Regions from separate parts of the Arthrobacter sp. QXT-31 genome, predicted to be linked through region 2. Evidence: riboswitches for the same ligand, from Rfam matches in the RefSeq annotation. Region 2 holds a riboswitch; the other holds the start of a gene.
The links. Region 2 has a riboswitch for glycine ahead of gcvP (aminomethyl-transferring glycine dehydrogenase). Riboswitches for the same ligand answer to the same signal wherever they lie in the genome.
Positions count from the first base shown of each region.

Region 1: another riboswitch for glycine. It lies ahead of cycA (D-serine/D-alanine/glycine transporter); the one in region 2 lies ahead of gcvP (aminomethyl-transferring glycine dehydrogenase).

Region 1 is NZ_CP019304.1:2,039,306-2,050,268, reverse strand. It holds gene lipA (lipoyl synthase) at 1-971, opposite strand, end outside; gene BWQ92_RS09275 (L-serine ammonia-lyase) at 1,011-2,408, opposite strand; gene gcvH (glycine cleavage system protein GcvH) at 2,475-2,858, opposite strand; gene gcvT (glycine cleavage system aminomethyltransferase GcvT) at 2,925-4,058, opposite strand; gene gcvP (aminomethyl-transferring glycine dehydrogenase) at 4,068-6,920, opposite strand; glycine riboswitch at 7,071-7,171, opposite strand; glycine riboswitch at 7,414-7,510, shown strand; gene cycA (D-serine/D-alanine/glycine transporter) at 7,659-9,149, shown strand; gene purU (formyltetrahydrofolate deformylase) at 9,146-10,090, shown strand; gene BWQ92_RS09245 (methylenetetrahydrofolate reductase) at 10,096-10,908, shown strand.
Region 2 is NZ_CP019304.1:1,361,370-1,372,332, forward strand. It holds gene BWQ92_RS06145 (lipid II:glycine glycyltransferase FemX) at 1-720, opposite strand, end outside; gene BWQ92_RS06150 (TspO/MBR family protein) at 872-1,444, shown strand; gene BWQ92_RS06155 (L-serine ammonia-lyase) at 1,467-2,879, opposite strand; gene glyA (serine hydroxymethyltransferase) at 2,996-4,330, opposite strand; gene gcvH (glycine cleavage system protein GcvH) at 4,327-4,710, opposite strand; gene gcvT (glycine cleavage system aminomethyltransferase GcvT) at 5,332-6,480, opposite strand; gene gcvP (aminomethyl-transferring glycine dehydrogenase) at 6,547-9,417, opposite strand; glycine riboswitch at 9,604-9,702, opposite strand; gene BWQ92_RS06180 (TetR/AcrR family transcriptional regulator) at 9,923-10,462, opposite strand; gene BWQ92_RS06185 (MFS transporter) at 10,531-10,963, shown strand, end outside.

The sequences.
Region 1 (10,963 bases), 680 kb from region 2:
GAGTCCTGGATGCCCTCGGCGATGTGGGCGAGTTCGGCGGGGATGTCGCGGCCTTTTTTGCGCATGGCGGTTGCCCAGAGCCGGCCGGCGCGGTAGGAGGAACGGACCAGGGGGCCGGACATGACGCCGAGGAAGCCGATCTCTTCGGCTTCGTGCTGCAGGTCCACGAATTCCTGGGGTTTGACCCAGCGGTCCACGGGCAGGTGCCGTTCGGAGGGGCGCAGGTACTGGGTGATGGTGATCAGGTCGCAGCCGGCCTGGTGCAGGTCACACAGGGCCTCGGAGATCTCCTCGCGGGTTTCGCCCATGCCCAGGATGAGGTTGGACTTGGTGACCATGCCCAGGTTCCGGCCCTGGGTGATGACGTCCAGGGAGCGTTCGTAGCGGAACGCGGGGCGGATGCGCTTGAAGATCCGGGGCACGGTTTCGACGTTGTGCGCGAACACCTCAGGTTTGGAGTCGCAGATCGCGGCGATGTGGCCGGGGTTGCCGGAGAAGTCCGGGATGAGGAGTTCGACGCCGGTGCCGGGGTTGAGTTCGTGGATCTTGCGGACGGTTTCGGCGTAGAGCCAGACGCCTTCGTCCGCGAGGTCGTCGCGGGCGACGCCGGTGACGGTGGCGTAGCGCAGCTGCATGGCCTGGACGGAGCGGGCGACCTTGGTGGGTTCGAACCGGTCCACGGGGGAGGGTTTGCCGGTGTCGATCTGGCAGAAGTCGCAGCGGCGGGTGCATTCGGACCCGCCGATCAGGAAGGTGGCTTCCTTGTCTTCCCAGCATTCGAAGATGTTCGGGCAGCCGGCCTCTTCGCAGACGGTGTGCAGGCCCTCCTTTTTGACCAGGTTCTTCAGGCCGACGAATTCCGGGCCCATCTGGACCTTGGCCTTGATCCAGTCCGGTTTGCGTTCCACCGGGGTGGCCGCGTTGCGCTGCTCGATCCGCAGCATTTTCCGGCCTTCTGGTGCCAGTGTCATTGTTCTCTTTCCGTAGTACTTGTCAGCAGGAGCGCTGAATCAGCAGGCCACGACGTTGACGGCGAGGCCGCCCATCGCGGTTTCCTTGTATTTAGAGCTCATGTCCTTGCCGGTCTCGCGCATGGTCACGATGACCTCGTCCAGGGAGACCCGGTGCGAGCCGTCGCCCCACAGCGCCATCTTGGCCGCGTTGATCGCCTTGGCGGCGGCGATCGCATTCCGTTCGATGCAGGGCACCTGGACCAGCCCGCCGATCGGATCACACGTCAGGCCCAGGTTGTGCTCCATCGCGATCTCGGCCGCGTTTTCCACCTGGGCCGGGGACCCGCCCATGACCTCGGCCAGCCCGGCGGCGGCCATCGACGACGCCGATCCGACCTCGCCCTGGCAGCCCACCTCCGCCCCTGAAATCGACGCCTGCTCCTTGTAGAGCACCCCGACGGCGCCGGCGGCGAGCAGGAACCGGACCACCACGTCGTCGCGGTCCTCCTGTGTCGCGTTCTCCATGCCCGGTGCGAAGTGCAGCGCGTAGTACAGCACGGCCGGGATGATCCCGGCGGCGCCGTTTGTCGGGGCGGTGACTACGCGGCCGCCGGAGGCGTTCTCCTCGTTGACGGCGAGGGCAATCAGGTTCACCCACTCCTGCCAGTATTTGGGGTCGCGGTCCTTGTCTTCCTTCAGCAGGCGTTCGTGCCAGTCAGGGGCACGACGGCGGACCTTCAGTCCGCCGGGCAGCAGCCCCTCCCGCTTCAGACTCGCCGCCACGCAGCCCTCCATCACCGACCAGATATGCAGCAGGCCCTCCCGGACCTGCTCCTCGGACCGGGACGCGCACTCGTTGACCAGCATGATGTCCGCGATCGACAGGCCCTGGGCACGGCAGTGCTCCAGCAGCTCCGCGGCCGTCCGGAACGGCAGCGGCAGCTCCTGCTTCGACTCCTCCAGCTCTTGCTGTGCAGCGTCCTCCTCGCCCTCGCGGACAATGAACCCGCCACCGACCGAGAAGAACGTCGCCTTCTGCAGCTCACCGCCGTCGGCATCAAACACCGTGAACGTCATCCCGTTCGTGTGCCGCGGCAGCACCGTCAGCGGCCGCAGCACCATGTCCTCCACCCCGTACGGCAGCGGAACCGACCCCGCCAGGTTCAGGATGCCGGTCTCCGCGATCGAGGCCAGCCGCTCCTCCACCTCATCCGGCAGGATCAGCTCCGGGTGAAAGCCCTCCAGGCCGAGCAGCACCGCCGTCATGGTGCCATGCCCGTGCCCCGTCGCCGCGAGCGAACCGTAGAGATCCACCCGCAGCGACGCCACGTCCGCCAGCGTCCCGGCAGCCTTCAGCTCCTCCGCGAAAACGGCGGCAGCCCGCATCGGGCCAACCGTGTGCGAACTCGAGGGGCCAATTCCAATGGAAAACAGGTCAAAGACGCCAACAGCCATGGTCGGTTCCTAACTGGGATAGTTGTGATCGGTTCGGGCTGGGGAGGTTAAGCGGAGGAGCAGGCGCTAGAGTTCGCCGCCGTTTGCTGCGGCGTATTCCTCGGCCGACATCAGCGGGCCCTCGTCGGTGACGGCCACCTTGAACAGCCAGCCGGCACCGTAGGGGTCGCTGTTGATGAGAGCCGGGTCCGCGACGACGCCGTCGTTGATCTCGGTGACCTCGCCGGTGACCGGGGCGTACAGGTCCGAGACGGACTTTGTGGACTCCACCTCGCCGCACGTTTCGCCGGCCGTGACGGTAGCGCCCACCTCAGGCAGGTCCACGTACACGATATCGCCCAGGGCATCGGCGGCCACGGCGGAGATCCCGATGCCCACAGGCCCGGATCCGTCAACGGCAACCCATTCGTGCTCGGCGGAGTACTTCAGTTCAGCAACAACCTTTGCCATGTGTATGTCCTTTACGTTTTGAAACTTGTTGTGGTCGGGGGGAGGGCCGGTCGGGCCCGTAGCGCGTTACTTTTGGCGCTTATAGAACGGCAGTTCGACGACTTCGAAGCGCTCGGGCTTGCCGCGGAGGTCGACGTCCACCAGCGTGCCGACCTCGGAGTGCTCGACGTCGACGTAGGCCATGGCCACCGGGTAGCCGAGGGTGGGGGAGGGCTGGCCCGACGTGACCTCACCGATCAGGGTGCCGTCTTTGAGGACCGGGTAGTGGCCGCGCGCGGCGCGGCGGCCGGTGCCCTTGAGGCCCACGAGCTTCTGCCCGATGGTGGAACCGACGCCGGCTGCCTTGAGGTCGGCCAGCGCCGCCTTGCCCACGAAGTCGCTTTCCTTGGCCAGGGAAACCACCGGACCGAGTCCGGCCGCGTAGGCGTTGACCCGGAGGGAGAGCTCGTTGCCGTAAAGCGGCATGCCGGCCTCCAGGCGCAGCGAGTCGCGGGCGGCGAGGCCGGCGGGGACCAGCCCGTGCCCTTCGCCGGCCGCGAGCAGCGATTCCCAGAGACGGGCTGCATCGTCATTGGGCACGTAAATCTCGAAGCCGTCCTCGCCGGTGTAGCCGGTGCGGGCCAGCAGGAGATCCTGGACGGCGCCGCCGACGGCAATCCCGACCTCAACGGCCGCGTAGTACTTCAGGTCAGTTACCAGGGAGTGCTGTTCGGCCGGGACGAGCTGCAGCAGGATCGCCTCCGCGTTGGGACCCTGGACCGCGATCAGCGAAGTCTCCGAGGAGGCGTCCTCGACGGTGACGTCGAAGTTCGCTGCGCGCTCGGCGAGGGCGGCGGCCACTTTGGCTGCGTTGCCCGCATTGGGCACCACGAGGTACTTGTCCTCAGCTCGGCGGTAAGAGATCAGGTCGTCGATGATCCCGCCGTCGGCGTCGCAGATCAGCGAGTATTTGGCCTTGCCCACCGTGATGGCGGACAGCTTGCCGGCGAGGGCATAGTCCAGGAAGGCCGCGGCGTCCGGGCCTGTGACCCAGACTTCGCCCATGTGGGAGAGGTCGAACAGGCCGGCGGCATTGCGGACTGCATGGTGCTCGGCAAGTTCCGATTCGTACTTCAGCGGCATCTGCCAGCCGCCGAAGTCGGTGAAGGATGCGCCGGCTTTCTTGTGCTGGTCGTAGAGGGCGGTGTAGTTCTCGGTCATGGGAGGTCCTTAGTTTTCAAACTCGGAAAGGGGAGGGCAGGAGCAGACGAGGTTGCGGTCACCGGCCGCGCCGTCGATGCGGCCCACCGGCGGGAAGTACTTGTCCTGCCGGAGCGAGGGCACGGGGAAGGCGGCCTGCTCGCGCGGGTAGGAACGGTTCCAGTCGGAACTGACGACGGCGGCTGCCGTGTGGGGTGCGTTGCGCAGCGGGGAGTTCTCCAGGGTGAAGTCACCGTTCGCGACCTGGTCGATCTCGGCGTGGATGGTGATCATCGCCTCGATGAACCGGTCAATCTCGGCCAGGTCCTCGGACTCGGTGGGCTCCACCATCAGGGTGCCGGCCACGGGGAACGCCAGCGTGGGCGCGTGGAAACCGAAGTCGATCAGGCGCTTGGCCACGTCCTCGGCGGTGACGCCCGTCTTCGCGGTGAGGCCGCGCAGGTCCAGGATGCACTCGTGCGCCACCAGCCCGCTGTCGCCGGTGTAAAGGACCGGGAAGAACTCATCCAGCCGCGAAGCGACATAGTTCGCCGCGAGGAGGGCCGACTTGGTGGCTTCGGTCAGGCCCTGGCCGCCCATGAGCTTCACGTATGCCCAGGAGATGGGCAGTACGCCCGCCGAACCGAACCGCGATGCGCTGATCGCAACGCCGTGTCCGTCCACGGCACCCTCGGAAGAAGCCTTGGTGGCGTCGCCCGGCATGAACGGGGCGAGGTGGGCCTTGGCCGCGACGGGTCCGACGCCGGGTCCGCCGCCGCCGTGCGGGATGCAGAAGGTCTTGTGCAGGTTCAGATGCGAGACATCCCCGCCGAACTTGCCCGGCTGCGCCAGGCCCACAAGCGCGTTGAGGTTGGCACCGTCGACGTAGACCTGGCCGCCGGCGGCGTGGACGGCGTCGCATACTTCGCGGACGTCGCCGTCGTACACCCCGTGGGTGGAGGGGTAGGTGATCATGATCGCCGAGAGAACGTCCCGGTACTGCTCGATCTTGGTGTACAGGTCCGTGTGGTTGATCGTGCCGTCGGTGGCGGTGGCCACGACGACCACCTTCATGCCGGCCAGCACGGCCGAGGCCGCGTTGGTGCCGTGCGCGGAGGCGGGGATGAGGCAGACGTTGCGCTGGTGGTCGCCGCGGGAGCGGTGGTACCCGCGGATCGCCAGCAGGCCGGCGAGCTCGCCCTGCGACCCGGCGTTGGGCTGGATGGACACCTGGTCGTAGCCGGTAATCTCGGCGAGGTCGGCTTCCAGCCCGTCGATCAGTTCGCGCCAGCCCGCGGTCTGGGAGTCCGGGGCGAACGGGTGGATCGAGGCGAATTCCGGCCAGGAGATGGCTTCCATCTCGGCCGTTGCGTTCAGCTTCATGGTGCACGAACCCAGCGGGATCATGGTCCGGTCCAGGGCAAGGTCGCGGTCGGAAAGCTTCCGGATGTAGCGCAACAGCTGGGTTTCGGAGCGGTGCGTGTTGAACACGGGGTGCTGCAGGAAGTCCGAGGTGCGCAGCACGGCCTCAGGCAGTGCAAAGCCCGCCGCGTCCCCAACCGGACCCGCGCCGAAGGCGACGGCAACAGCGGACAGTGTTTCCGCCGTCGTCGTCTCATCGATGGAGACGCCCACGGTGTCCGCGTCAATGTAGCGGAGGTTGATGCCGCGGGCCTCCGCGGCGGTGATGACCTTGGCGGCCTTGCCCGGAACGCGGACGGTGAGGGTGTCGAAGAAGGTCTCGCTGTCCAGTTCGCGGCCGGCAGTCTTCAGTGCCGTAGCCAGGACGCGGGCGTTGCGGTGGACGGTCTCGGCGATCGCCTTCAGTCCGTCGGGGCCGTGGTAGACGGCGTAGAAGGACGACACGATGGCCAGCAGTGCCTGCGCGGTGCAGATGTTGGAGGTGGCCTTCTCGCGGCGGATGTGCTGCTCGCGGGTCTGCAGGGCAAGCCGGTACGCGGGAGCTCCGGCGTTGTCCTTGGAAACGCCGACGATGCGGCCGGGAAGGGTGCGCTCCATGCCGGTGCGGACGGCGATGTAGGCAGCGTGCGGGCCCCCGAAGAACAGCGGGACACCGAAGCGCTGGGCGGTGCCGACGGCGATGTCGGCCCCCTGCTCGCCGGGAGGCGTGATGAGGGTCAGGGCCAGCAGGTCGGCGGCCACGGTCACCAGCGCGCCGCGCTCCTTGGCGGCCGCGATCACGCCGGAGTGGTCGAACACCCGGCCCGAAACGCCGGGCTGCTGGAGCACGACGCCGTTGATGTCGCCGTCGGGCAGTCCCTGGGCGAGGTCGGCGACCTCCACCTCGAAGCCAAGCGCTTCGGCGCGGCCCTTCACGATCGCGATGGTCTGGGGGAGGCAGTCCGCGTCCAGGACGGTCTTGCCCTCGTTCTTCTTGTTGGCGCGGCGCATCAGCAGCACGGCCTCGGCCACGGCCGTGGCTTCGTCCAGCAGGGAAGCGTTGGCGATGGGCAGCCCGGTCAGGTCCTGGACCATGGTCTGGAAGTTCAGCAGCGCCTCGAGCCGGCCCTGGGAGATCTCCGGCTGGTACGGCGTGTACGCGGTGTACCAGGCGGAGGCCTCGAGGATGTTGCGGCGGATCACGGGCGGCGTCACGGTGTCGTAGTAGCCCTGGCCGATCATCTGCACGGCGGTCTTGTTCTTGGCCGCAAGCCGGCGAAGCTCGGCCAGGACCTCAACTTCGCTGAGGGCCGCCGTGAGGCGCAGCGCGTTTTCCTGGCGGATGGAGGCCGGAACGGCGGCGTCAACCAGGCCGTCGACCGTGTCATAGCCGACGTGCTTGAGCATGGTGTCGATGTCGGCCTGGCGGCGGGCGCCGATATGCCGGTCAGCGAACGTTGACGGAAGCGATTGAATCGTCATGAGGAACTCCAGGTCTGGCCGGCCAGGGGTGGCACGGCATGGATTTGGGTTCCTCCCCGCTCTGTATTGGACCTGAGAGATTCCGCGGACACGGGTGTCCGCTTGCACCGTCGGTGAGCCAAACAATGCTTGGCTGCTTTCCAGAGTTGCCTCGCCGCGGCGGTACTGGGGCCTGAGAGATTCCTGGGGAGGATTTGCTCCTACGGCGCCTGCCCGGTGCATGACTGGGAGGACTCTCCCGCCACGGTTCGAAAGGCTATGAAGATGTGGGTGATTCGGCTCACACAGTACAGCACTGGGCGGCGAATGCCAAAACGCGGTCGGGCCAAGCCTCCGCGGCGAGGATCGTGAAGGCCTCGGGGAGCCGGGGTTTGACAATTCTTCGTGACCGAGACCACACTGAACCCGGTGGCTAGCGGGACTGGGCTGACCGGCACGGACCGGGCTTCCAGGGCAGGACCGCGGCCCTCGCTTTCATAATTGAAAACGCTTACGATCTGCGGCGGGAGAGCCCTGCCGGTACATCAGCGGGCGCCGTAGGAGCAAACCCTCCCCAGGAAACTCTCAGGCCCACGTACCGCCGCGGCGAGGCAACTCTGAAAAGCAGCCTGGCGTGCCCGGGCTCACCGAAGGTGCAAAGCGGTCAACCATGTCCGCGGAATCTCTCAGGTCCAGTACAGAGCGGGGAGGAACCCTGTCAGTGTGGCCATTGGCGCCACTTGAACAATGGAGTTCCTTATGACGATTCACCCTCCTGCATCCCCGGCCGGGGAAGCTCCGCGCCTTGAGCGGCAGCTGAGCAACCGCCATATCCAGCTGATTGCCATTGGCGGCGCCATCGGCACCGGCCTGTTCATGGGTTCGGGCAAAACCATTTCCGCGGCCGGGCCGTCGGTGATCTTCGTGTACATGATCATCGGCTTCATGCTGTTCTTCGTCATGCGGGCCATGGGCGAACTGCTGCTGAGCAACCTCAACTACAAGTCCTTCAGCGATTTCGCCGCCGACCTGCTGGGCCCCTGGGCGGGCTTTTTCACCGGCTGGACCTACTGGTTCTGCTGGGTGATCACAGGAATTGCGGACGTCATCGCGATCGCCGGATACTCCCGTGAACTCTGGCCGGGACTGCCGCTCTGGATCCCCGGCCTGGCCACCGTGGCCATCCTGCTGCTGCTGAACCTCACCACCGTCAAGGCCTTCGGCGAAACCGAATTCTGGTTCGCCCTCATCAAAATCATCGCCATCGCTGCCCTGATCATCGTGGGCATGTTCATGATCTTCACCGGTTTCCAGAGCGACTCCGGGCAGGCCAGCTTCACCAACCTGTGGAGCCACGGCGGCTTCTTCCCCAATGAATTCATGGGCTTCGTGGCCGGCTTCCAGATCGCCGTGTTCGCGTTCGTGGGCATCGAACTGGTGGGCACCACCGCCGCCGAGGCCAAGAACCCGGAGAGGAACCTGCCCAAGGCGATCAACTCCATTCCGGTGCGCGTGCTGCTCTTCTACGTGGGCGCCCTCATTATCCTGATGTCCGTCACGCCCTGGACCCAGTTCGCCGCCGGCCACAGCCCGTTCATCGCCATGTTCTCGCTGGCCGGTCTCGGGGCGGCTGCCACGGTGGTCAACCTCGTGGTCCTGTCCTCGGCGATGTCGTCGGCCAACTCCGGCATCTACTCCACCTCGCGCATGGTCTACGGCCTGGCCGAGGAAGGGGATGCGCCAGCCGTCTTCAGCAGCCTGTCCCGCCGGAAGGTACCCAACAACGCCCTGTTCCTGTCCTGCGTGCTGCTGCTCTCCGGCGTGGTGCTCATGTACGCCGGGCAGGACGTGGGCAAGGCGTTCGACATGGTTACCACCGTCTCTGCCGTCTGCTTCGTCTTCGTCTGGTCGATCATCCTCGCCAGCTACATCGCCTTCCGCCGCCGGCGCCCGCATCTGCACACCGCCTCCAAGTTCAAGATGCCTGGCGGCATTCCCATGGTGTGGGCGGTCTTCGCGTTCTTCGGCTTTGTGCTGTGGACCCTCACCACTCAACCCGACACGCTGGCCGCCCTGCTGGTCACACCGGTCTGGTTCGTCCTCCTCGGTGCTGCCTGGCTGGTGCTGCGCCGCCGGCCTGCCCACATTGCCCGCTACGAGGCCTTCCAGGACGAGCTGCGCGCCGAGGAAAACGCCGTCCGCGAGGTTGCGGACAGCCGGCAGCAGGAGAAAGAGAGCGTCCAGGGATGATCGGCACCGAGGAAAAGCGGACGGCGGCGGGCCCGACGGCGGCGGCCCAGTCCCGCGGGCCCGGAACCGGGGAGTTTGTGCTCACCTTCTCCTGCCCGGATTCGCTCGGGATCGTCCAGTCGGTTGCGGATTTCCTCCTCAAGCAGGAGTGCTACATCGTGGACCTCAAGCAGTTTGGTGACCGGAGCGCGGGGCACTTCTACATGCGGGTGCACTTCGCCTCAACCGCCGCCCCGGGTGACACTGCCGCCGGCGACACCACCGCCGTCGAACAGCTCCGCGAAAGCTTCGCGCCGCTGGCCGGGGAATGGGGCATGGACTGGCGCCTGGAGCGGCACGACCGCAAGCAGCGCATCCTGGTGATGGTGTCCAAGTACGACCACTGCCTCAACGACCTGCTGGCCCGCGCCCGCAGCGGCGAACTTCCTGTGGAGATTGCAGCGGTGGTGTCCAACCACCCGGACCTGGCGGGGCTCGCGGCCTGGCACGGAATCCCGTTCCATCACATCCCCGTGACAGCGGCCACCAAGCCCGAAGCGGAAGGCGCCCTGCTGGAACTCGTGGAGGCGCTCGACGTCGAACTGGTGGTCCTGGCCCGCTACATGCAGGTCCTCAGTGACTCGGCCACCGCCCGGCTCGCCGGCAGGGCCATCAACATCCACCACTCGTTCCTGCCCAGCTTCAAGGGCGCAAAGCCCTACCACCAGGCGCATGAGCGCGGGGTGAAGACGGTCGGCGCCACGGCGCACTACGTCAATTCAGAGCTTGATGAGGGCCCGATTATCGCGCAGCAGGTGATCGAGGTCGACCACACCTACACCCCCGCGGACCTGGCGTCCGTGGGCAAGGACGCGGAGTGCAAGGCCCTGACGAACGCTGTGCGTTGGCACGCCGAAGGAAGAATCATCCTGTCCGGGAACCGGACGGTCATCCTGCGGTGACAAACGTGCGATTCAACCACTTGCCGGTGCGTCTGGAGATCATTCCCACGGACGGCATCATCCGCGACGTCCAGGCGCACGTTCCTGCCGGATCCACGCTGACGGTGACCTGTTTGCCGCACCACGGGCCGGAGGCCACCGTGCGGGCCGCCGTGCAGCTGGGCGGGCTCGGCTACAACGTGATTCCCCACCTGGCCGCTCGGGGCCTCAGCAGCCGGACCCAGCTGGCGGGCCTGCTACGCGAGTGCGAGGCCGCGGGCATCACCGAGGTTTTCGCGATCGGTGGCGATGCCGTGGAAGCCGCCGGTCCCTATGGCAACAGCCTCCGGCTCATGGAGGACATTGCCGAACTGACCGGCGGAAGCATGGCCATCGGCGTGGCCGGATATCCGGAAGGCCATCCGAAGCGCAACGAGCTGGACATGCTCGATGCACTCTTGGAGAAGCAGCATCTGGCCTCGAGCGTGGTCACCCAGATGTGCTTCTCGGCCACCCGGATCGGCTGGTACGCCGAACTGCTCCGCCGCGAGGGTGTCGGCCTTCCCATCTGGGCGGGAGTGGCCGGGGCCGTCCCCAAGGCCAAGCTGATCTCGCTGGCCACGAAGATCGGGGTTGGTCCGTCGCTGAAGTTCCTGAACCGCAAGGGACCGCTCGCGCGCCGGCTCCTGAACGCCGGCAGCTACTCATCCACGTCCCTGGTCTCGGAACTGGCCGCCACGGAACCTGCACTCGCGGGCATCCACCTCTACACCTTCAACAACGTCGAAGCCCAGCCCGCGACGGACTGGAGCACTCCGGCAGGCGCCAACGCCTCCTGAACCAAGCACTCCAACAGCGCGAACGTACACTTGTGGCCCCATTTCCGCGGCGAAA
Region 2 (10,963 bases):
GGCACCCACGGAGGGAACGCCGTTCTCGTACACGAACATGAGCCGGCCCTGGCCGCGCTTGATGAAGTTGGTCCAGAACTGGCGGTAGTACTCGTATTCGCGGACGCGGACCTGCGACTTCGCCTGGACCGTGTCGGTCATCAGGGCGTACATGGCCTTGAAGTTTTCCTCGCTGGGGTCCACGTTGTGCACCTCGACGCCCTCGCGGATGGCGCGGCGGATGGCGTTGCGTCCCCGGGAGTGGAGGTTGCGGAGCAGCTGGTTCTCCTCCGGGGAGATGTCCAGCAGGGCCGTGGAGTCGTTGGGCTGCAGGTTATGCGTCTTGACCAGGCCGGCCCCCTCGATGACGGAGCGCGCGGCGTCGCTGAGGATGATGTCCGGCTCGATCTTGATGGCGAACACGCCGAGCCGTGCGCGCCTGACGAACTCGGCGTTCGCCGCGGCGATGCCCGGAATGTCCTCGACGCCGGCCACGTCCGGTCCCTTGATGAGGTACCAGAGCTTGCCCAGCACCGGGAAGCTCTTTTCCAGCACCAGGTTGTAGCTCGTGTAGTCGGCCGTCTCGTAAACGAGGTGCAGGGTCTTCCAGCCGAAGTGCTGCTTGACCTCGGCGAAGGCCTCTGACTGCAGCAGGTTTCCGCCGTTCGGATTCGCGGTGACGTGGGAGTCCCAGTTGGCAACCTCTTCGGAGGTGGCAAAGCGGGCAGTGAATTCTCGCAAGTGTGCCGTGTCCAATCTTCGCTTACGTTTCGTGCAGATGCCGGAGAAGCAGCCTCAAGTCTATCCGGCAGGCCTCCCTGCCCGCTCGATGCCGGCACGTGATCCTGGTCAGCAGCTTGACTCTGCCTGTGCCCTTGGCAACTGTAGTGAAATGGGCAGCAGGGACAGCGCACCGGCCGCGGGAGCCGGAACAGACGGCAAACGCACGGGTGGCGGCGCGCAGCCTGAGCCGCGGCGCACCGCCGTCGACCTGGCCGCACTCGTGGGGTTCCTGGCGGCCTCCGCCCTCGTGGCCTGGCTCGGTTCGCAGGCAACCATCACCAACGTCACCGGCTGGTACGCGGTGGCCGACAAGGCGCCGTGGTCCCCGCCCAACTGGGTGTTCGGTCCGGTCTGGACCATGCTGTACACGGCCATGGCCGTGGCGGCCTGGCTCGTCTGGCGCAGCCGCAGCCCGAACCGCAGGGCTGCGCTCACCGTCTACGGCATGCAGCTTGCCCTCAACCTGGCCTGGACGCCCGTGTTCTTCGGGCTTTATCCGGTGTGGGGTGCGGCCGCGCTCTGGCTGGCGCTGGGCATTATCGGTGCGCTGGCGCTGGCTGTGGCCGCCTGCGTGCTGCTGTTCGGGCCGATCCGCCGCACGGCCGGCCTGCTGATGCTGCCGTACCTGTCGTGGGTCGTCTTTGCCTCGAGCCTGAATCTCTGGGCCGCCGCCAACAACTAGGTCCCGGAAGGCGGGTGAGCGGTCAGCACTCGACGACGTTGACGGCGAGGCCGCCCATCGCGGTTTCCTTGTATTTGGAGCTCATGTCCTTGCCGGTCTCGCGCATGGTCACGATGACCTCGTCCAATGAGACCCGGTGCGAACCGTCACCCCACAGCGCCATCTTCGCCGCATTGATCGCTTTCGCCGCCGCGATCGCGTTCCGTTCGATGCACGGCACCTGGACCAGCCCGCCGATCGGATCACACGTCAGGCCCAGATTGTGCTCCATCGCGATTTCGGCCGCGTTCTCCACCTGCGCCGGTGTGCCGCCCATGACCTCGGCGAGCCCGGCGGCCGCCATCGACGACGCCGATCCCACCTCGCCCTGGCAGCCCACCTCCGCGCCGGAGATGGACGCCTGTTCCTTATAGAGCACCCCGATCGCACCCGCGGTCAGCAGGAAACGGACCACCACGTCGTCGCGGTCTTCCTGGGTAGCCTTGTCCATGCCCGGCGCGAAGTGCAGCGCGTAGTACAGCACGGCCGGAATGATGCCCGCCGCACCGTTCGTCGGAGCGGTGACCACGCGACCGCCCGACGCGTTCTCCTCGTTGACCGCCAGGGCAATCAGGTTCACCCACTCCTGCCAGTACCTGGGATCGTGATAGTCCCCTCCGTGGTCACGGCCTTCCTTCAGCAGGCGCTCGTGCCAGTCAGGGGCACGACGGCGGACCTTCAGTCCGCCGGGCAGCAGCCCCTCCCGCTTCAGGCTGACGTCCACGCAGCCCTCCATCACGGAGTAGATGTGGAGCAGGCCCTCCCGGATTTCCGCCTCGGAGCGCGAGGCGCACTCGTTGATCAGCATGATGTCGGCGATGGAGAGGCCCTGGGCACGGCAATGTTCCAGCAGCTCGGCGGCGGTCCGGAACGGCAGCGGCAGTACCTTCTTCGACTCGTCGAGCTCCTGCTGTGCAGCGTCCTCCTCGCCCTCACGGACAATGAACCCGCCGCCGACCGAGAAGAACGTCGCCTCGTGAAGCACCGTCCCCTCGGCGTCGGACACCGCGAAGGTCATGCCGTTGGTGTGCCGCGGCAGAACGGTGAGCGGGCGCAGGACCATGTCCTTCACGCCGTAAGGCAGGGGCACAGAGCCGGCCAGGTTCAGGATTCCAGTCTCCGCGATCGACGCCAGCCGCTCCTCAACCTCATCAGGCAGGATCAGCTCCGGGTGAAACCCCTCCAGGCCCAGCAGGATCGCTGTCATGGTGCCATGCCCGTGCCCGGTGGCCGCAAGCGAGCCGTACAGGTCCACCCGCAGCGAGGCCACGCTGTCCAGCTTCCCGCCAGCTTTCAGCTCCCCGGCGAAAACGGCAGCGGCACGCATCGGACCCACGGTGTGGGAACTCGAGGGTCCGATCCCAATGGAAAAGAGATCAAAGACTCCAACGGCCATAAATTAATCCTAACTAGGCATGGGGTCGGGTGAGGGTGGAGTTTTTGTTCAGATCATGGCCGCCAAAGGGCGGCACCCGAACCCGCGACATCTGTACAAAAACTCCACCCTCGGGGTCAGGCGAGGTTTGCGACGCCCGGGTAGAGGGGATGGGCTTCGGCCAGGGCCTCTACCCGGTTACGCAGTCCGGAGAGGTCCGCGCCGGCGTCGGCGGTCAGTGCCTCTGCGATGATGTCCGCCACCTCGGCGAAGGCGGCTTCGCCGAAACCGCGGGTGGCCAGGGCCGGGGTACCGATGCGCAGGCCGGAGGTGACCATCGGCGGGCGCGGATCGAACGGCACGGCGTTGCGGTTCACGGTGATGTCGATGGCGGCGAGGCGGTCCTCGGCCTGCTGCCCGTCGAGCTCACAGTTCCGCAGGTCCACCAGGACCAGGTGCACGTCCGTTCCGCCGGAGACCACGGAGATGCCCTTCGCGGTCACATCGGGCTGGACCAGGCGCTCGGCCAGGATCCGGGCACCGGCGAGCACGCGCTCCTGGCGCTCCTTGAACTCCGCGGACGCGGCGATTTTGAAGGCCACGGCCTTGCCCGCGATCACGTGCTCCAGCGGCCCACCCTGCTGGCCGGGGAACACCGCCGAGTTGATCTTCTTGGCGACGTCGGCGTCGTTGGTCAGGATGATCCCGCCGCGCGGACCGGCCAGGGTCTTGTGCGTGGTGGACGTGGTGACATGCGCGTGCGGCACCGGGGACGGGTGCAGCCCCGCAGCGACAAGGCCCGCGAAGTGCGCCATGTCCACCATCAGGTAGGCGCCCACGGAATCGGCGATCCGGCGGAACTCGGCGAAGTCCAGCTGCCGGGCGTACGCGGACCAGCCGGCCACGATGAGCTGCGGCTTGTGCTCCTGGGCCAGGCGCTCCACCTCGGCCATGTCGATCCGGTGGTCATCTTCACGGACCTGGTACGGGACCACGTTGTACAGCTTGCCGGAGAAGTTGATGCGCATACCGTGGGTCAGGTGCCCGCCGTGGGCCAGGTTCAGGCCCATGATGGTGTCGCCCGGCTTGATCAGCGCGTGCATCACCGAGGCGTTCGCCTGCGCACCGGAGTGCGGCTGCACGTTCGCGTATTCGGCACCGAACAGGGCCTTGACCCGGTCGATGGCAAGCTGCTCGATCACGTCAACGTGCTCGCAGCCGCCGTAGTACCGCTTGCCCGGGTAGCCCTCGGCGTACTTGTTGGTCAGCACCGAACCCTGCGCCTGCATCACCGCAGCCGCAGTGTGGTTCTCCGACGCGATCATCTCCAGACCGGAGCGCTGGCGGCCAAGTTCGTCATCGATCTTCACCGCGATCTCCGGATCCAGCTCCGCGAGGTCAGCGTTCAGGCTCGGCGACACAACCTGCTCAAACGCAACTGTTTCTGTGCCTGCGGCACCTGCGCCGCTCACAGCTCGCCGCCGTTCGTGGACGCGTACTCCTCGGCCGACAGCAGCGGCCCCTCGGACTCAGCGGCCACCTTGAACAACCAGCCCGCACCGTACGGGTCGCTGTTGATCAGCGCGGGATCGGAAACGACGTCGTCATTGATCTCGACTACCTCACCGGTGACCGGGGCGTACAGGTCAGAGACCGACTTCGTCGACTCCACCTCGCCGCAGGTCTCCCCCGCGGTCACGGCCGAGCCGACCTCGGGCAGGTCAACGTAAACGATGTCGCCGAGGGCGTCAGTGGCCACGGCGGAAATGCCAATGGACACCACATTCCCGTCCCCGCGGGAAACCCATTCATGCTCGGCGGAATACTGCAGTTCAGCGGCAACTTTTGCCATTTATTTTTCCTTTGCTCGTGAAACTCGCGGACAAAAACAGTTGTGGCTGGGTTACGCGACGGGACACGGGATCCTCCGCGTGCTCGGTCGCGAAGGCGCCCGCTGAGCGGACGCGACGCTCCCTTAGACGCACGCTTCCGGATACCGCGCTCCCGCCGCTTGTGCCAATGTTCCGTTGAAGAGAACGCTGGCAATTCAAAAATCACTGCGCCTTCGGCCGCTCTTGAGCACAGTTCGGCAAGCTCAATCCCCAGTGATCGAGCTCGCCGAGACGCGCTGGAGCCCTGGCTTTCGAAGGCACTAACTCGGCGATGCTAGGTTTCCAGGGGACTCCACCGGCACCCCTCCCCCAGCACTTTTGGCTTTCGATGGCGCCCGTACTGGAGACGGCTGTCCTGCCCGAAGGTGAGCTGACAGAGGCCCCTTAGGGGCTGGCATCCGGAAGCGTGCTCCCCACCGTCTCCCTAACCTCGCAAGCTCGGCCAGGGCACCCTGACGGCGTGGGCCCATTCGGGAGCGTCACGTCCGCTCAGCGGGCGTCTACGCGACCGAGCACGCGGAGGATGTCAGCCCCGACGGGGCCGGTGCCGGGAACGGCACTAGGGGGCAGGACTGGTTGGGCTACTTTGAGCGCTTGTAGAAAGGCAGTGCGACGACTTCGAACGGCTCCGCCTTGCCCCGCAGGTCGATGTCCAGTGCCGTGCCGGGTTCGGCGTAGGCGACGTCGACGTAGGCCATGGCGACCGGGTAGCCGAGGGTGGGGCTGGGCTGGCCGGAGGTCACTTCACCGACGACGTTGCCGTCCTTGAGGACCGGGTAGTGCCCGCGGCCGGCGCGGCGGCCCAGGCCCTTGAGGCCCACGAGCTTGCGGCCCGTGGCGGAGCCTGCTCCGGCTTCCTTCTTGGCTGCCAGCGCGGCCTTGCCCACGAAGTCGCCTTCCTTGGACAGCGCGACGACGGGGCCGAGGCCGGCGGCGAACGGGTCGCCCTCGAGGGAAAGCTCGTTGCCGTAGAGCGGCATGCCGGCCTCCAGGCGGAGTGAATCACGGGAGGCAAGACCGGCAGGCGTCAGCTCACCCTCGTCCGCGATGGCGACGATCGACTGCCAGAGGGCGGCGGCGCCTTCGTTCTCCACGAAGATCTCGAAGCCGTCCTCACCGGTGTAACCGGTGCGGGCCAGCAGCAGGTTCCGGCTGGCACCGCCCACCAGGAAGGGGACCTCGACGGCGGCGTAGTACTTCAGCCCGGTGACCAGCTCGTGCTGGGCGGCCGGGACCAGGCGCAGGAGGATCTCCTCGGCCTTGGGACCCTGCACGGCGACCAGCGACGTCTCAGCGGAGACGTCTTCGACAACGGCGTTGAAGCCGGCAGCCCGCTGCGCCAGTGCCTGGGCCACGACCTTGGCGTTGCCGGCGTTCGGGACCACGAGGAACCTGTCGCTGTCCTCAATGTCAGAGGGCCGCCGGTACACGATGAGGTCGTCGATGATGCCGCCGTCCTCGTTGCAGATCAGGGAGTACTTGGCCTTGCCGACGGCCATGGCGGAAATCTTGCCGGCCAGGGCGTAGTCCAGGAAGGCTGCGGCCTCCGGGCCGGTCACCCAGACTTCGCCCATGTGGGAGAGGTCGAAGATGCCGGCCGCATTGCGGACGGCGTGGTGCTCGGCCAGTTCGGAGCCGTACTTCAGGGGCATCTGCCAGCCGCCGAAGTCGGTGAAGGAGGCGCCAAGCTTCTTGTGCTCCTCGTAAAGGGCGGTGTAGTTCTCAGTCATTGAGGAATCCTTTGGGTGCTGGTGGGCAGGCCGAAGTACGGCTTCGGCCTGCCCACCATGGGAGCTTTAGTTTTCGAACGCTGCTGTGTTGTCCTCGAACGCTTCGAGAGGTGGGCAGGAGCAGACCAGGTTGCGGTCACCCGCTGCGCCGTCGATGCGGCCCACCGGCGGGAAGTACTTGTCCTGCTTGTGCGTGTGCCCGGGGAAGACGGCCTGCTCGCGCGGGTAGGCGCGGTCCCAGTCGGAGCTGATCGCGGCGGCCGCGGTGTGCGGTGCGTTCCGCAGCGGCGAGTTCTGGACCGTAAAGTCTCCGTTGGCCACCTGGTCGATCTCGCCGCGGATGGCGATCATGGCCTTGATGAACCGGTCGATTTCGCCCAGGTCCTCGGACTCGGTGGGCTCCACCATCAGCGTTCCCGCCACCGGGAACGCCAGCGTGGGCGCGTGGAAACCGTAGTCGATCAGCCGCTTGGCCACATCCTCGGCGGTGACGCCGGTCTTGGCCGTCAGTTCGCGCAGGTCCAGGATGCACTCGTGCGCCACAAGGCCGCCTTCGCCCGTGTAGAGCACGGGGAAGAAGTCGTTCAGGCTGGCCGCCACGTAGTTGGCTGCGAGCAGCGCAGACTTGGTGGCCTCGGTCAGGCCAGCCCCGCCCATGAGCTTCACGTACGCCCAGGAGATGGGCAGCACGCCCGCGGAGCCGAAGCGCGACGCGGAGATCGGGACGTCGTTGCCCTCCGTCCAGGTCGCCGCGTCGCCCGGCATGAACGGGGCGAGGTGGGCCTTGGCTGCGACGGGGCCGACGCCCGGTCCGCCGCCGCCGTGCGGGATGCAGAAGGTCTTGTGCAGGTTCAGGTGCGAGACGTCCCCGCCGAACTTGCCCGGCTGCGCCAGGCCCACCAGCGCGTTGAGGTTCGCGCCATCGACGTACACCTGGCCGCCGGCGGCATGCACGGCGTCGCAGACCTCGCGGACATCGCCGTCGTATACCCCGTGCGTGGACGGGTACGTGATCATGATGCAGGAGAGCGCATCCTTGTTGGCCTCGATCTTGGCGTACAGGTCCGCGTGGTCGATGGTGCCGTCGGCGGCAGTGGCCACCACGACCACCTTCATGCCGGCCAGCACGGCCGAGGCGGCGTTGGTGCCGTGCGCGGATGCCGGGATCAGGCAGATGTTGCGCTGCTCATCACCGCGGGAGCGGTGGTAACCGCGGATGGCCAGCAGGCCCGCGAGCTCGCCCTGCGACCCGGCGTTGGGCTGGATGGACACCTGGTCGTAGCCGGTGATCTCCGTCAGCTGCCCCTCAAGGTCGGCGATCAGTTCGCGCCAGCCCGCGGTCTGGGAGTCCGGGGCGAACGGGTGGATCGAGGCGAATTCCGGCCAGGAGATGGCCTCCATCTCAGCCGTCGCGTTCAACTTCATGGTGCACGAACCCAGCGGGATCATGGTCCGGTCCAGGGCAAGGTCGCGGTCGGAAAGCTTCCGGATGTAGCGCAACAGTTGCGTTTCGGAGCGGTGCGTGTTGAACACCGGATGCTGCAGGTACGCGGAGGAACGTTCGACGGCGGTCTCCAGCGCGAAACCGTCACCCGCCTCCACTGCCGTGGCACCAAAGGCGGCGAGAACGTCGGCGACAATGGCCGTCGTCGTGGTTTCATCCGTGGAGATGCCAACGGTGTCGGCGTCGATGCTGCGGAGGTTGATGCCCTTCTGCTCGGCGGCGGCGACGATGGCGGCCGCCTTGCCCGGGACGGAGACCGTCACGGTGTCGAAGAAGCTGGTGTGGAGGACGTCCAGCCCGGCAGCCTTGAGCGACGCGGCGAGAGTCCTGGCGTGGCCGTGGGCAGTTTCGGCGATTGCCTTCAGACCCTCCGGGCCGTGGTACACGGCGTACATCGAGGCCACAATGGCCAGCAGGGCCTGCGCGGTGCAGATGTTGGACGTGGCCTTCTCGCGGCGGATGTGCTGCTCTCGCGTCTGCAGCGCCAGCCGGTAGGCGGGAACACCTGCGGAGTCCTTGGAGACACCCACGAGCCGGCCGGGCAGCGAGCGCTCAAGACCCTTCTGCACGGCCATGTAGGCGGCGTGCGGTCCGCCGTAGAACAGCGGCACGCCGAAGCGCTGGGCGGTGCCGACGGCGATGTCCGCGCCCTGCTCGCCCGGGGGCGTGATGAGGGTCAGGGCCAGCAGGTCGGCGGCCACCGTCACCAGCGCGCCGCGCTCCTTGGCGGCGGCAATCACTCCGGAGTGGTCGAAGACCCGGCCCGAAACGCCGGGCTGCTGGAGCACGACGCCGTTGATGTCGCCGTCGGGCAGTCCCTGGGCGAGGTCCGCGACCTCCACCTCGAAGCCAAGCGCTTCGGCGCGGCCCTTCACGATGGCAATGGTCTGCGGCAGGCAGTCAGCGTCCAGGACGGTCTTGCCCTCGTTCTTCTTGTTGGCCCGGCGCATCAGCAGCACGGCCTCGGCCACGGCCGTGGCTTCATCCAGCAGGGAAGCGTTGGCGATGGGCAGCCCGGTCAGGTCCTGGACCATGGTCTGGAAGTTCAGCAGCGCCTCGAGCCGGCCCTGGGAGATCTCCGGCTGGTACGGGGTGTACGCGGTGTACCAGGCGGGGGCCTCGAGGATGTTGCGGCGGATCACCGGCGGCGTCACGGTGTCGTAGTAGCCCTGCCCGATCATCTGCACGGCAGTCTTGTTCTTCGCCGCGAGCTTCCGGAGTTCGGCGAGGGCTTCCACTTCGCTCAGCGCGGGGGCGAGCGCCAGCGGGGAGTCCTGGCGGATGTCGTTGGGCACTGCCGTATCAACCAGCGCGTCGAGGGTGTCGTAGCCGACGGCCTTGAGCATGGCTTCGACGTCGGCCTGGCGGCGGGCGCCGATATGCCGGTCGACGAAGGACGAGGAGGCTGAACTAACGGTCAAAAGGAACTCCATGACTAAGGCGGCGCAGGGTACGCCACATTGATTCGGGTTCCTCCCCGCTCTGTATTGGACCTGAGAGATTCCGCGTTGCTGCGCCCTCGCACAGCCCCGCTTGCACCGTCGGTGAGCACAGCACGCCCTGAACCGTCCGCGTGGAGCGGAGCATTTCAGGGACAGCCTGCTGCTCTCCAGAGTTGCCTTGCCGCGGCGGTACGTGGGCCTGAGAGATTCCTGGGGAGGTTTTGCTCCTACGGCGCCTGCTTGTACCTACTTGCAGGACTCTCCCGCCGCAGATCAAAGGCTTTATTAAGTTGGGCGGTGACAGCTGCCACCGAGCCCATTCTCCTACTCCGGGTTCGCGTCCGCAAACCGTGTCGGCGCAGGGTGAGGCATGACGGCCGGCCCCAGAACGAAAACGCCGGAAGGCCTCCCGTTCGCTGGAAATTTCCGGCGGCTTCGATGCGTTCCGGCGGGTTCGCGTCCACAAACCGTGGCGGCAGCCCGGCCGCAAGCCGGCCTACCCCCGCAGCCGGTCAAGGGCGGCAAGGAGGCTTTCGACGTCCGCAGCCGTCTCGGACGGGGTCGCGGCGGGGCCAATGGACAGCATGGCGTTGAAGTAGAGCCCGTCACCCATGTACAAAACAGCCTTGGCCAGGCCCGGTCCGACATCGCGTGCGATCTCATCAAGCCACCGCTGCTGGATGTGGGCGAACCGGCGCCGCGTTTCCTCGTGCGCCACTTCGGCGAGCCGGGTGGCAGCCACGATGGCCCGGTCCAGCGGCGTATCGGCCCAGACCGATGACTTGATGAAGTAGGCGGCAGCACCCTCGGGGGCCGCTGCCATGGCCTGGGCATCCGCCTCGGCGAACTCATCCAGCCGGTCCAGCAGGACGCCGATCAGCGCCTCCTTGTTCGGAAAGTGGTACAGGAGCCCGCCCTTGGAGACGCCGGCGCGGGCGGCCACGGCGTCGAGTGTGGCAGCGCGCTCCCCCACCTCAATCAGGAGGGATTCGAAGGCATCGAGGACTGCGCCGCGCGCGACCGGTTTTCTGGGCATGGATTCCATCATGCCCGGTTCCGGCAAAGAGGGTGATAACTGTACCGTCCAGACGGTATAGTTATTTCATGACGATCCACTCGACGCTTAGCCCGAGGCTCACCGGCGGCAACGCGGCTGCACACAAGAGCCGCGACTGGTTCGCCCTGGCCCTGCTCATGTTCCCGGTCCTCCTGGTGGCCGTGGACAATACGGCACTGACGTTCGCCCTTCCCGCCATCGCGCGCAGCTTGGATCCCTCAGGCGTGGAGCTTTTGTGGGTGGTGGACGCCTACGCGCTGGTCCTTGCCGGGCTCCTTGTGGCAATGGGCAGCCTTGGAGACAGGATCGGACGCCGCCGCCTGCTCCTGGTCGGCATCTCGGGCTTTGCGGCCGTGTCCGCAGCGTCTGCGTTCGCACCGAGTGCCGAATGGCTCATCGCCGGCCGCGCAGCACTCGGGTTCTTCGGCGCGATGCTCATGCCGTCCACGCTGTCCCTGATCCGCAACATCTTCCAGGAAC